Regions from separate parts of the Pseudoalteromonas simplex genome, predicted to be linked through region 1. Evidence: predicted binding sites of a transcription regulator. Region 1 holds the regulator's gene; each other region holds the start of a gene.

Region 1 (3,361 bases):
TAAAGTTTCAGTCGATATCAATAGAGGGTAAAAACGAGAGTATGTCGGAAATTCAATTTTTAAATGTAGATCTGGAGCTTGAATCAAAGCACGATATTAGTGCGCTTGTTGCTGATTTGAAGAAAAACGCCATGGTTTTACATTATGACCAAGATGAATACCGCCAACTAGCACGTATTGAAGCAACCGCAGATATCAGCTCTCCAGATAAAGCCATTAATCAGCTTTGCGAGCTTATTGAGTCTTGCTCGCGCAATGCATTAAAACAGTGGTTATCGTGCTCAAAGCGTACATTTGATATAGGCTTTGAATCAGGTAATTCGCCTAAATGCTTTAACCAACCCCTGCATGCCGATACCTTGTTACGTATCTCTGCAATTGGCGCAGGGATTGAAATTACTATTTATCCTGTCGAAAAATAGCCTGAATTTATCGCTCTACAACAGCTGCGGTCATTCTTGATACGCAGCAAAGCTCTCCTGCGGCATTGGTAATTTTAATATCCCAAACAGAAGTTCGCTTACCTAAATGCAGCGGTCTCGCAGTTGCTGTTAACGTTCCTTTGCGTGACGCTTTCATGTGGTTGGCATTAATTTCTTGGCCAACAGCATAAAACTTATTGAAATCAACCACGAAATTGGCTGCATAGCTTGCCACTGTCTCTGCTAATACAACGTTTGCTCCGCCATGGACCATGCCCATAGGGTTATGATGCTCAGGAATAGCAGGCATGGTTGCCATTAAATAATCATCGCCAATTTCAGTTACCTCAATGCCCATAGTTTTCATTAAAGTGCCTTGACCGGTGATCCCTTGTTCCAGCTCTTTGCAAAGCTCTAACGTGATTGGTTGGTGCCAAATACTCATTGTGTTTCCTTAGCCTGCTAATTAAAGCTAATACCTTATGGCATCTTTCGGTGTGGTTCAATGTTAGTTTTGTAGCAATATGATGGGGTTAATTTAAATTTGCGATTTTCAAATAACTGTATATACTCACAGTTAAATGTACTGTATGGAAAACCAGTTGTATGCGCCCATTAACTAAACGCCAATCGCAAATTTTAGAACTAATTAAAGTCTTTATTAAAGATACAGGCATGCCACCTACGCGTGCTGAAATAGCTCAAACATTGGGTTTTAAAAGTGCCAACGCTGCTGAAGAACACCTAAAAGCACTGGCAAAAAAAGGCATGATCAAAATGAAGCCTGGGGCGAGTCGCGGTATTCAGTTAATTGAAGAAGATGAGCCAGAGCAATTAGGCTTACCTTTAATTGGCCGTGTTGCAGCTGGTGAACCTATTTTGGCGCAAGAGCATGTTGAAAGTCACTGCCAAGTTGACCCTTCATTATTTAAACCTGCTGCCGATTTCTTACTGCGTGTAAATGGTATGAGTATGAAAGACATTGGTATTATGGATGGCGATTTGCTTGCAGTACATAGAACACAAGTTGCTGAAAATGGGCAAGTAGTTGTAGCTCGAGTCGATGAAGATGTAACAGTTAAGCGTCTAGAAAAAGCGGGTCGCAAAGTACTTTTACACGCTGAGAACGAAGAGTTTTCGCCTATTGAGGTTGACCTTGAGCATGAGTCGTTCAACATCGAGGGGTTAGCGGTAGGTGTTATTCGTAACGCTGACTGGATGTAAACGTTCCCAATTTGGTGCATCAAATTGACTCAATTTGGTGCGCCACTGAAATTTTACTACTTACTTAGGATTTGTGAATCCTTACTCTTCATTTAAAGCCTTATATGGCGCAGTTTTCCTCTCTTTTTACATTTCGTTCTTACTCCTAAACATTAAATAACGCGCTGATTATAGTTGTTATTTCTGCACCAAAATAAACATTTATTATCATTAAAACTTGCTTATTGGTCATTTTTTAACTAATTGGTTAATACACTGTATTAACACCTAATTAATAAAAAGACACAAAAATGTGCGAGGTGTTAGTCAAGGGGTCGGTATCATAAGTGGGTCAAAATGATACGTAGTCGCTCTGAACAATAAGAAAAACGAATGGGCACCTTGTTGTATCGCCTTTTCGCTTTGCGTCTTGCAATAGCATCTAAAGGAGCCGTCACATGGGTAAACTGCGTTATGCCTTGTGGCTTATATTGTTTGCACTTCCTGAGCTTGCATTGGCAAATAGCCAATACAATATGCGTAAAGGGGTGACCGATATAAGTAATAATGTTTATGAGTTACATATGACGATATTTATTATCTGCTGTGTAATCGGCATCATCGTATTTGCGGTGATGTTTTGGGCTTTAATACACCACCGTAAATCCAAAGGGGCCAAGCCTGCCCAATTTCATGAAAGTACAAAAGTTGAAATACTTTGGACTGCCATTCCATTTGTCATCTTAATCGCCATGGCTGTGCCTGCCACAAAAACCTTAATTGCCATGGAAGATGCCTCTAAAGCCGATATCACCATTAAAGTGACGGGCTCACAGTGGAAGTGGCATTATGAGTACATGGGTGAAGACATTGCCTATTACTCGATTCTATCTACTCCTAAAGATCAAATAGACAACCAAGCAGAGAAAACTGAACATTATTTGCTTGAAGTAGATAAACCGCTAGTACTTCCTATCAATAAAAAAGTTCGCTTTTTAATGACTTCAGACGATGTAATTCATTCATGGTGGGTGCCTGATTTTGCGGTTAAAAAGGATGCAAATCCTGGGTTTATCAATGAAGCGTGGACACGTATTAACGAGCCAGGCGTGTACCGTGGCCAATGTGCTGAGTTATGCGGTAAAGATCATGGCTTTATGCCTGTAGTGGTGAAAGCTTTACCTGAAGATGAGTTTGCTAATTGGCTTGCAGATGCTAAGCAAGAAAAAGCCAATGCGGCCGCAGCAGATGCTGCTTTGCTTGATCAAACATTACCGAAAGAAGAGCTTATGACCTTGGGTGAGCAAGTCTACATGGCTAGTTGTGCTGCATGCCACCAACCTACCGGTATGGGCCTACCTGGCGTATTTCCAGCACTTAAAGGCAGCCCCATTGTGTTAGGTGATGTAAAAGATCACATAGATATTGTGTTACACGGTAAGCCTGGCACTGCAATGCAAGCGTTTGATAAACAGCTTTCAATTAAGCAACTTGCTGCGGTGATTACTTATAAGCGAAATGCGTGGGGTAATGACACCGGCGATGTTATCCAACCGAGTCAAATTCAAGCCGCGATTGATGCAGCAGCGGAGGCGAACTAATGAGTAATGTTATTAACGAGCAAGCAACTGGGCATGCGCATCACGACCATCATCATCCAGCTAAAGGGTTTAAACGTTGGCTTTACACCACCAATCATAAAGACATTGGTAGTTTATACCTGATTTTTTCACTCA
Region 2 (3,361 bases), on a different contig from region 1:
AACAATTTGAAATTGGATCTTTCATGAATTGGTTAGCAGAATTAGCAACTAAAAGAACACCTTGGTTATTACTAGCGTTTATTTCACTCGCATTTGAAGTCACAGCATTGTTTTTTCAATACAACATGGGACTTGAGCCATGCATCATGTGTATTTATCAGCGCACCGCTGTTTTAGGCTTACTTGCAGCAGGTGTGATTGGTGCGATTAACCCAAAAAGTATGGTTGTTCGCTTAGTCGCATTTGCCACTTGGGGTATCTCAGCAATTTGGGGTTACTTTATTGCTAAAGAACACATTGCAATGCAAAACAATACCGACCCGTTTGCATTTAGCTGTGCATTTGAACCTAACTTCCCAAGTTTTATGCCTTTGCATGAATGGATCCCTAGCTTCTTTGCTGCCACAGGTGATTGTGGCAATATCGATTGGCAGTTTGCTTCAATGAGCATGCCGGCATGGATGGAAGTGATTTTTGCAGCATTTTCAGTGGTATTTGTGGCTGTTTTAGTTAGCCGATTAGTGAGCAAAAAGTCGCTATAATGATTTATTTTTTTACTAGCCAAATCCCTACTTTAAAAAACTTTAAAGTAAGGCAACGCCAGCAGATTATTGCTCTTGCTTTAGCTCATTTAAGCCCGAGCAAAAAGATCATTTTATCGGTATGTAAGCTTGCCTTTTTAGCGCCATTATTTTTAGGTTTAGCTTACTTTGAAGGGTGGATGCTTATTCCTTGGTTGTTGTTAGCAGGTTTAAGTTACCCTCTTATCACAACACCTATCGAAAACATGTTCGCGTTAGCGCATTTAGACAAGGCTATCAATGAATTTAAACAGGGCGAATAACGCCCTGTATAGGTGATAACCTGCTATTTATAGAGTAATTTTCCCCTCAAGTTTAGCGAATAGCTTATCACCAATTCCTTTTACTTCTTTTAATTGTTCTAGCGACTTAAACGAGCCTTGCTTGGTGCGATGCTCGACAATCGCTTTCGCTTTTGATTCACCAATACCCGGTAATTGAGTTAACTGCTCAATGCTGGCTTTATTAATACTCAGCTTTTGCATTTTAACTTGTGTTGCTTTGGTTGGTGTTTCGGCTGATACCTGTGTAGCAGGTAGTAATGCAAGAGTAGCGGCAAGTAAAATACTTGATAGTAATTTCATAATTTCCTCCATGACGCCCTTGTTTGGACTGATAGTTAGCGATTACCCAACACTCACTCCATCGCTTGTGTTTAACTTTGGGTAACATTTTAAATAAAGCTAATACACAAAGTATTGTCAAATTTACTAAATAAAAATTTTCTCAAGTTACTTGCAAAATAAGGCTCGAAGCATTACTGTATATAAAAACAGTAATCTTAGCAGCGATTTTACGCTGCAATGCCAGGCTTAAATGCAGGAGAAATCATGGCTGTTGTTGTTAAATATGTTGTAGAAAGAAACGGAGTCGAGCGCATGACGTTTACTACTAAGAAAGAAGCTGATGCGTATGACAAAATGCTCGACATTGCTGAGTCATTAGAACTTATGCTTGAAAAAGTTGATGTACCATTAAGCGAGCAACAAATTGAGTCACTGGCGCTTGAAATGGCAAAAGAAAAAGACCAATTTATGGCGGTACTTAAAGGTGCAAAAGACGCGCCAGCTAAACCTAAAAAAGCAAAGTCAGACGATAACGTTGCTGATATAAAAGAAAAAGCGGCAAGCTAAACGCAAATTTAGATCATAAAAAAAGGGCAACATCCGTTGCCCTTTTTTGTGTTTAATCAAAAACTACAATGACGATTCAACTTCATCAAATAAGTCTGTAATTTCTTTTTTCGGCTCAGCCGTCATAAGGCTAACAACAACTATGGCTATTGTTGATAAAATAAAGCCAGGGACAATCTCATAAATGATTGCACTTAGTGCTTGGCCATCAATAGTAATTGGCGCGTATATCCAAAACAGCACTGTTGCTGCACCAACAACCATGCCACTAATAGCCCCTTGTAAGTTCATGCGTTTCCAGTAAAGGCTCAGTAGCACCAGTGGACCAAATGCTGCACCGAAACCAGCCCATGCATTACTTACTAAGTCTAAAATAGAGCTATTACGGTCATAAGCTAGGTAAATAGCAAATAAGGCAACTAAGATAACACTAATACGACCAACTAAAACCAGCTCTTTTTGAGATGCACTACGGTTTAAGTAAATTTTGTAGAAATCTTCAGTTAGAGAGCTTGAACACACTAACAACTGTGAAGAGATAGTACTCATAATTGCCGCTAAAATTGCTGCCAATAAGAAACCGGCAATTAAAGGATGGAAGATAAGCTCAGACAACACTAAGAAAATAGTTTCTTTATCATCAATAGGCATTTGGTTTTCAAGCATATAAGCAGCACCAAATAGACCAGTTAGCACAGCACCAATTGCTGATAGCGTCATCCACGACATACCCACACGACGCATGGTTGGCATATCTTTCACTGAACGTACAGACATAAAACGCACAATAATATGTGGCTGACCAAAATAACCAAGGCCCCATGCCATTGCTGAAATAATCGCTATAGTCGAACCACCTGCAAACCAATCCATCATATTAAGTGCATGAATTTCTGATTCTTTTGGTGAGCTTAATAATAAGTCATAGCGTGCATTGGCAAGTGTATCCATAACTGGCTGATCAAGCATGGTAAACGTCGCAATTGGCACAGCCAGCAGTGAGATAAACATGATACAACCTTGTACAAAGTCAGTCAGGCTCACGGCTAAGAAGCCACCAAACAAGGTATATAACACGACGACACCTGTTGTGATATATAGACCCATTTCGTAGCTCATATTAAATGAGTTTTCGAACAACTTACCACCTGCAACAACACCTGATGAGGTATATAAAGTAAAGAAAACAATGATTACAATCGCAGAAATAACACGCAGAATATTCTTATTATCATCAAATCGGTTTGCGAAGTAATCAGGAATGGTGATTGAGTCATTCGCCTTTTCTGTGTAAACACGCAAGCGAGGCGCGACTAAGAAGTAGTTAGCCCAAGCACCGAGTACTAGACCAATGGCAATCCAAACCTTACTTAAACCAAACAAGTACATTGCACCTGGTAGGCCCATTAGCAGCCAACCACTCATGTCAGATGCGCCAGCTGAAAGCGCAGCAACACTTGGTGATAAATTACGACCACCTAGCATATAGCCTGATACATCGTCGGTAGATTGCTTATAAGCATATAGCCCAATCCCCAACATGACGATGAAGTACAATGCTAACGAAATTATCATTCCTGTTTCCAAATTAGCCTCCAAAAGTTGTTTAATGTTGGCTTTTAATCCGAATAATGACTCGCAAGTTAT
Region 3 (3,361 bases), on a different contig from region 1:
TGATCTCTTGGCGCTCGAAGAAGCGCATACCGCCGTAAATACGGTATTTTAAACCTTCTTGTAGCATTGCTTCTTCGAGTACACGAGATTGCGCATTGTTACGGTATAAAATCGCGGCGTCTTGTAATGCATTACCTGCATTTAGCCAGCTACGTAGTTTGCTGCTAACAAAGCGCGCTTCGTCTAATTCATTAAACGCAGCGTAAACTGAAATCGGCTCACCATCATTGCCGTCTGTCCACAGGCTTTTGCCCATGCGTTCAGCATTGTTTTTGATCAGCGCGTTTGATGCTTTCAAAATTGTTGCCGTTGAACGGTAATTTTGTTCAAGGCGAATGGTTTCGGCTTCGAAGTCAGTTAAAAAGCGTTTGATATTCTCAATTTTTGCGCCACGCCAGCCATAGATACTTTGGTCATCATCACCTACGATCATAATACTGTTGGTGTTACCTGCGAGTAATTTTAACCAAGCGTACTGAATCGTATTGGTATCCTGGAACTCGTCTACCAGCATATGGGCAAAACGCTGTTGATAGTGACGTAAAAGTGTTGGGTGGTTCTTAAGTACTTCGTAGCAGCGCAGCAGTATTTCTGCAAAGTCGACTAAACCTGCGCGGTCACAAGCCTCTTGATATGCAGCATAGACTTTCAGCATCATTTGCTCATTAATATCGTAGGCTTGAATGTCTTTAGGGCGCAGACCTTCATCTTTTTTCGCGCTGATATACCAACCAAATTGTTTTGCAGGCCACTTTTTATCATCGATGTTCATCGCTTTAAGTAAGCGTTTGATCATACGTTGTTGATCGTCAGAATCTAAAATTTGAAAGCTTTCAGGCAAGTTCGCTTCACGGTGATGGGCGCGCAGAATACGATGAGATAAGCCGTGGAAAGTACCAATCCACATACCACCAACCGGTGCTTTTAACGTTTCTTCTACACGAGTGCGCATTTCTTTCGCGGCTTTATTTGTGAAGGTTACCGCAAAGATACTGTATGCAGAAGCTTGCTCAACTTGCATGAGCCATGCGATGCGATGAACAAGTACTCGAGTTTTACCAGAACCTGCACCTGCAAGTACTAGCATATTTTGCAATGGGGCTGCGACTGCATCCCGTTGTTTGTCATTTAAGCCATCGAGTAATTCAGAAACGTCCATCGTTACGCCTTTTCAATCTATAATGGGTGGAGTATAACAGGTGTTTATGCAAGGCTAAATAAAATACTGTTTTTATAAACAGCTATTTTGGCAAGTCATTAAAATTGAAGTATAAAAATTGTGAATTTGACCGATTTTTAGCAAAAAAAACTAAAATCAAAATAACGCTACTTTTTAACACTTTGATTTGTAAGCCATAATAAGTTGGCATAAAGTGTGTTTACTAAAAGTATAATCATTAAAAACTACAGAGGTTAGTATGGCAGAGCAAGGTTCTGGCGGTAATGTAATCGCAGCAATATGTAATATCTTTTTTCCTGGTTTAGGGCAATTGGTACAAGGCCGTTTAATGGCGGCTATTGCATTCTTTTTAGCATGGGTTATCAGTGGGGCACTAATTTACGTTGCAGTTGGCTTTATTCTACTGCCAATCGTATACCTATGGGCGATTATTGATGCTGCGCGCTTCAAATCGCGACTATAGCTATTTTAAATAGCATAAACACGAGCGCCCCGTTGGCGCTCGTGCTGATTTAAGACTACAAAACTCGCCACGTTTAGCTGCAAACGATATAATTAGCAGATAACGTATTAAGAGTACCCTCCATGGAATATCAATTTATCCGCGATCCTATTAGCGGTTTACGCATTAAAATCTCCTCTGAACATGCCGTCATAGGCCGTTGGCTAAACGAAGAAATCGGTAAAGAAAAAATCGCGATGGTACAAGCATTGATCTCCGCGGTTAAGAGCAGTCATGAGCCTTTAACCTTACAAGGTCAAGAAATTGATTTGATCTTAAGTAAAGACGAAGCGCTGTTCGAAGCACATGCGTTACATCAAGACAACGAAGACTTAGTTGCCTACCAAGATGATGATTTAATGCTTGAAGAAGAAGGCCTGTGCAGTGGCTGTGGTTTTGAAGACTTTGTTGATTTAATTGAATCTTGGCAAGAATTTACACAAGGCCGATAAGCAGATGCATATTCTGCTTATCGGTTGCTAATTTATTGCTCGTTCACTGATTTTACAGCTGCAAGTAATAAATCTTCTGTTAAGCGTACTTTGTAATTTGGGTTGGCGTATTGAAAATTAACTAACCCATTAGTGTCTATCACAAACACTGCAGGTACGGGTAACGCTACTTTCACTTCGCCCTCTAACGAGACAAAGTTAACCCCAAGTTTGTTGCGGTAAATCTTTGCTGTTTTGTCATCTAAGTAAAACGCTAAACCTAACTTTTGTGCCAACAAAAGGCTGTCGTCAGACAATAATTGATAGTTTGGTGAAGTAATTTTTGATTCAGCGAGCTTTTCAGGACTATCTGGCGAAACGGCAATTATCTGTGCTCCTAAATCCGCTAGCTCTTTCTCAATTTTTTGGACATTGGCCAATTGCTTTGAACAATATGGGCACCAGCCACCACGATAAACAATGAGCACAGTCGTTTTTTCTTTAAAACGCTCAGCGAGTGAGACAGTTTTACCGTATTGATCTTTTAACTCAATATTTGGCACTGCTAAGCCGGGTAATAATGGGCTAACTTGCTCTGCTGATTCGGCAATATTGGTTGCAGTCGCAGCAATAACTTGGCTTGATAGTACAAATAGTGCACTAATGAGTAGAGATTTAAACATAGGCTTCCTCGGTTATTTTTATCAACTGCAAAGCAGACCTGATCATATGTGTTTTTATTTCATCAATGACAAAATTATCTGTAGTATATACATAATTGAAAATGCAAGTTGGGATAAAGAATGTCTGCTAATTTACAAAAACTCGTTGTTATGCTCGAGATGCAAAATGCGATGAATACTAAAGTTCATGAGCAATGGTTTAGCCAAGGTTTTGAATGGTATCGTGCAATTTGGGTTGAGTGTGCTGAAATGCTGGATCACTACGGCTGGAAGTGGTGGAAAAAACAAACCCCAGATACAGAACAAGTTATTTTAGAGTTAGTTGATATTTTCCATTTTGGTTTATCTTTACGTATTGATGGTGAAACCAGCTATGAGCAGTTAGCTGCACAACTTGAAGCTGAGTTAAATGCACCAGTTCAAGCCGATGATTTTAAACAAACACTCGAAGTATTAGCTGGGTCAGCTGTTGCTGAAAAGAGTTTTAATGCCGCTGCATTTGCAGGCTGCATGGCGCAAATCGGTATGGATATCGATGACTTATACCGTGGCTACGTTGGTAAAA
Region 4 (3,361 bases), on a different contig from region 1:
TTCTATCCGGTTGTTCGTGGCCGTGTAAATGCCGTAAATGGTGAGTTGGTTGCCCGCGAAGTATCGCAAGAAGACAACGAAAAGAAAGACGAAGAAGCCCGCTCTGGTATTGGCCGTGAGTTAAACCTAACTTGGCGTAAAGACTTACCAAATCAAAACGAGCTTATCGACGGTACATGGTTTAGTGAAGACTCAGTAGCCGAGGCATCGGTCGAAGAGTCGATGCTTGAGCGCCTTGATGTAAAAATAGGCGATACGCTTACTTTCTTAATTGGCGCGCAGTCGTTTGACGCAAAAATTACCAGTGTACGTAAGGTTAATTGGACCACGCTTAAACCTAACTTCTTTATTATTTTAAGCCCTGATGTGCTAGCGAGTTTCCCGGCTACTTATATTTCTTCAGTGAATGTAAAAGCAGAGAAAAAACGTGAGTTTAATGAGCTAATGCGTCAATACCCAACGGTTAACGTGATAGATGTTGAAAGCTTCATTAAACAAATTCGCTCAACCATAGAGCAAGTATCGTTAGCGATTGGCTTTGTACTAGCGATTGTGGTTGCCTGTGGCGCTTTAGTACTTATTTCACAAGTACAAGCAAGTTTGGGTGAGCGAATGCAAGAGATTGTTATTTTGCGAACTTTAGGTGCGAAAGGGCGCTTAATTAAAAATGCCACCTTATATGAGTTTTTATTATTAGGCGTTACTGCAGGTTTAGTCGCTGCCATTGTCAGTGACATCGCTCTGTTAATAGTGCAAAAACAAATGTTCGATTTAGCAGGTAAGTTCCACCCTCATATTTGGGTTATTGGCCCAGCAGTCGGGGGCTTATTTGTGGCATGTTTAGGTTATTTGATGATAGCCCGCACAATGCGAAAAAATACCCAAGGCTTATTACGCTCGCTCGCGTAAATGTCTTAATTAAAGGTTGACTATAAAATGCTCGCAATTGCGGGCATTTTTTATGAATTGCAATTGGTTACTGGTAATTTATACAGTGCTCTGGCATTATTAACCGCAGATAATAATGATAATAGACGAGTCAGTTAGTTGGCGATTATTTTAGGGATTGATCCTGGTTCACGATTAACAGGGTACGGCGTGATTGCTCACCAAGGGGCTAAGTTCACTTATTTAGGCAGTGGCTGCATTAAATTGGCCGATCACGATTTTCCGATACGCTTAAAAATGATTTACCAAGGGATCAGTCAATTGGTAGAGCAATTCTCACCAGATAGTTTTGCTATCGAAAAAGTGTTTATGGCACACAACCCAGACTCAGCGCTTAAACTCGGTCAAGCACGTGGCGCTGCTATCGTTGGTGCTTCAATGGCAGAGCTGCCAGTTTATGAATATTCAGCTAGGCAAATTAAGCAGGCCGTTGTAGGCAATGGCGGAGCCGATAAGTCTCAAGTACAGCATATGGTTAAAAACATTTTAAAGCTGCCAGGTACCCCTCAAGCCGATGCCGCAGATGCTTTAGCAATTGCTATTTGTCATGCACACTCAGAACAAAATTTAATAAAACTTGCGGGCAGTGCGAGCAAAACCGTAAGAGGACGATTAAGGAAGTAATATGATTGGTCGATTAAATGGCTTACTTGTTGAAAAGCAGCCACCAGAAATTCTTATCGAAGTAAGTGGTGTAGGCTACGAAGTGCAAATGCCCATGACTTGCTTTTATGATTTACCGGCAGTGGGTGAGCAAGCGATTATTTATACCCATTTTGTGGTACGTGAAGATGCCCAGCTATTATTTGGCTTTAACAACAAAACCGAACGCGCTTTATTTAGAGAGCTTTTAAAAGCTAATGGTGTAGGGCCAAAGCTTGGTCTAGCTATTTTATCGGGTATGTCGGCGCAGCAATTTGTAAGCTGTGTAAACAATGAAGATGCGACCACATTGGTCAAACTGCCGGGCGTTGGTAAAAAAACGGCTGAGCGTTTAGTGCTCGAAATGAAAGACCGGCTTAAAAATTGGGGTAATGACTTATTTACACCATTTAGCGATAATGCCGTCATTGAGCCATCAAGTGATGATACCCTAGTGGCAAATAATGCTGCTGATGATGCTGTATCAGCACTTGTGGCATTAGGCTATAAGCTACCGCAAGCACAAAAAGCGGTTAAAACAGTGAACAAACCAGATATGACGACTGAGGTTCTAATTAAAGAAGCTCTAAAATCAATGTTGTGAGTAAACCATGATTGAAGCAGATCGCTTAATAGATGCGAGTGAACAAAGTAACGAAGACAGTGTTGATCGTGCCATACGACCAAAACTGTTAACCGATTACACAGGCCAGCCGCATGTTAAGCAGCAAATGGAAATTTTTATTGAGGCTGCTCGCCATCGTGGCGAAGCGCTGGATCACTTATTAATATTTGGTCCACCGGGTCTTGGTAAAACCACACTTGCAAACATTGTTGCCAACGAGCTTAACGTTAATATTAAAACAACGTCGGGGCCAGTGCTTGAAAAAGCAGGGGATTTAGCCGCACTTTTAACGAACCTTGAAGAAGGTGACGTACTGTTTATTGACGAAATTCACCGTTTGAGCCCGCAAGTCGAAGAGATTTTGTATCCAGCAATGGAAGATTATCAGCTGGATATCATGATAGGTGAAGGCCCTGCAGCACGTTCAATAAAGCTTGATTTACCGCCATTTACTTTAATTGGCGCAACAACGCGTGCTGGCTCACTCACCTCACCACTTAGAGACCGTTTTGGCATCGTACAGCGATTAGAATTTTATTCGGTTGAAGACTTATCAAAAATTGTTGCCCGTTCAGCAAGCTTTTTAGACTTAACCATGTGTGATGAAGGTGCAACAGAAATCGCCAAGCGTTCACGCGGTACACCGCGCATAGCAAACCGTTTATTACGCCGCGTTCGTGATTACACCCAAGTGAAATCAGACGGTAAAGTGAATGCCACAGTTGCAGAGCAAGCCCTCGATATGATTGATGTTGATAAAAGCGGTTTTGACTACATGGATAGAAAATACCTGTTAGCTATTATCGAAAAATTTATGGGCGGCCCCGTTGGCCTTGATAACCTAGCGGCTGCAATTGGTGAAGAAAAAGAAACCATTGAAGATGTAATAGAGCCATTTTTAATTCAACAAGGCTTTATACAACGCACCCCACGCGGACGACTTGTTTCAGACATCGCTTATTTACATTTTGGGCTAACTCCAGAAAAATAACTAAAAACCCCGCGAAGCGGGGTTTTTAGTAGTTAGATTTCAGAAGTTAGATATCAGTTGATCGAGAGGGTGGTTTTATTTTTGTTTAATTAAACAAAAAGCTTGCTATAGATGATATTAGTTTTACTTTGTTCTAACCACTAACCACTAACCAC

What was found. Region 1 encodes LexA, which represses DNA repair genes until DNA is damaged. Its sites were predicted from a motif close to TACTGTATNNNNATACAGTA; they were not measured.
Region 2: a site for LexA is predicted at 1,340-1,359, ahead of IRQ78_RS14190 (YebG family protein). Genes of this name have one in related genera too.
Region 3: a site for LexA is predicted at 1,224-1,243, ahead of uvrD (DNA helicase II). Genes of this name have one in related genera too.
Region 4: a site for LexA is predicted at 978-997, ahead of ruvC (crossover junction endodeoxyribonuclease RuvC). Genes of this name have one in related genera too.

Annotation. Positions count from the first base shown of each region.
Region 1 covers NZ_JADILN010000009.1:54,235-57,595, forward strand. The annotation lists gene IRQ78_RS15730 (hypothetical protein) at 42-422, shown strand; gene IRQ78_RS15735 (PaaI family thioesterase) at 430-867, opposite strand; gene lexA (transcriptional repressor LexA) at 1,029-1,646, shown strand; gene coxB (cytochrome c oxidase subunit II) at 2,084-3,226, shown strand; gene ctaD (cytochrome c oxidase subunit I) at 3,226-3,361, shown strand, end outside.
Region 2 covers NZ_JADILN010000007.1:61,829-65,189, reverse strand. The annotation lists gene dsbB (disulfide bond formation protein DsbB) at 24-542, shown strand; gene IRQ78_RS14200 (DUF6170 family protein) at 542-844, shown strand; gene IRQ78_RS14195 (ComEA family DNA-binding protein) at 872-1,165, opposite strand; gene IRQ78_RS14190 (YebG family protein) at 1,412-1,714, shown strand; gene putP (sodium/proline symporter PutP) at 1,778-3,289, opposite strand.
Region 3 covers NZ_JADILN010000021.1:13,336-16,696, reverse strand. The annotation lists gene uvrD (DNA helicase II) at 1-1,159, opposite strand, end outside; gene IRQ78_RS20200 (hypothetical protein) at 1,419-1,643, shown strand; gene IRQ78_RS20195 (YacL family protein) at 1,766-2,134, shown strand; gene IRQ78_RS20190 (peroxiredoxin-like family protein) at 2,167-2,796, opposite strand; gene IRQ78_RS20185 (dUTP diphosphatase) at 2,917-3,361, shown strand, end outside.
Region 4 covers NZ_JADILN010000005.1:153,935-157,295, reverse strand. The annotation lists gene IRQ78_RS12180 (ABC transporter permease) at 1-909, shown strand, start outside; gene ruvC (crossover junction endodeoxyribonuclease RuvC) at 1,048-1,572, shown strand; gene ruvA (Holliday junction branch migration protein RuvA) at 1,574-2,194, shown strand; gene ruvB (Holliday junction branch migration DNA helicase RuvB) at 2,202-3,206, shown strand.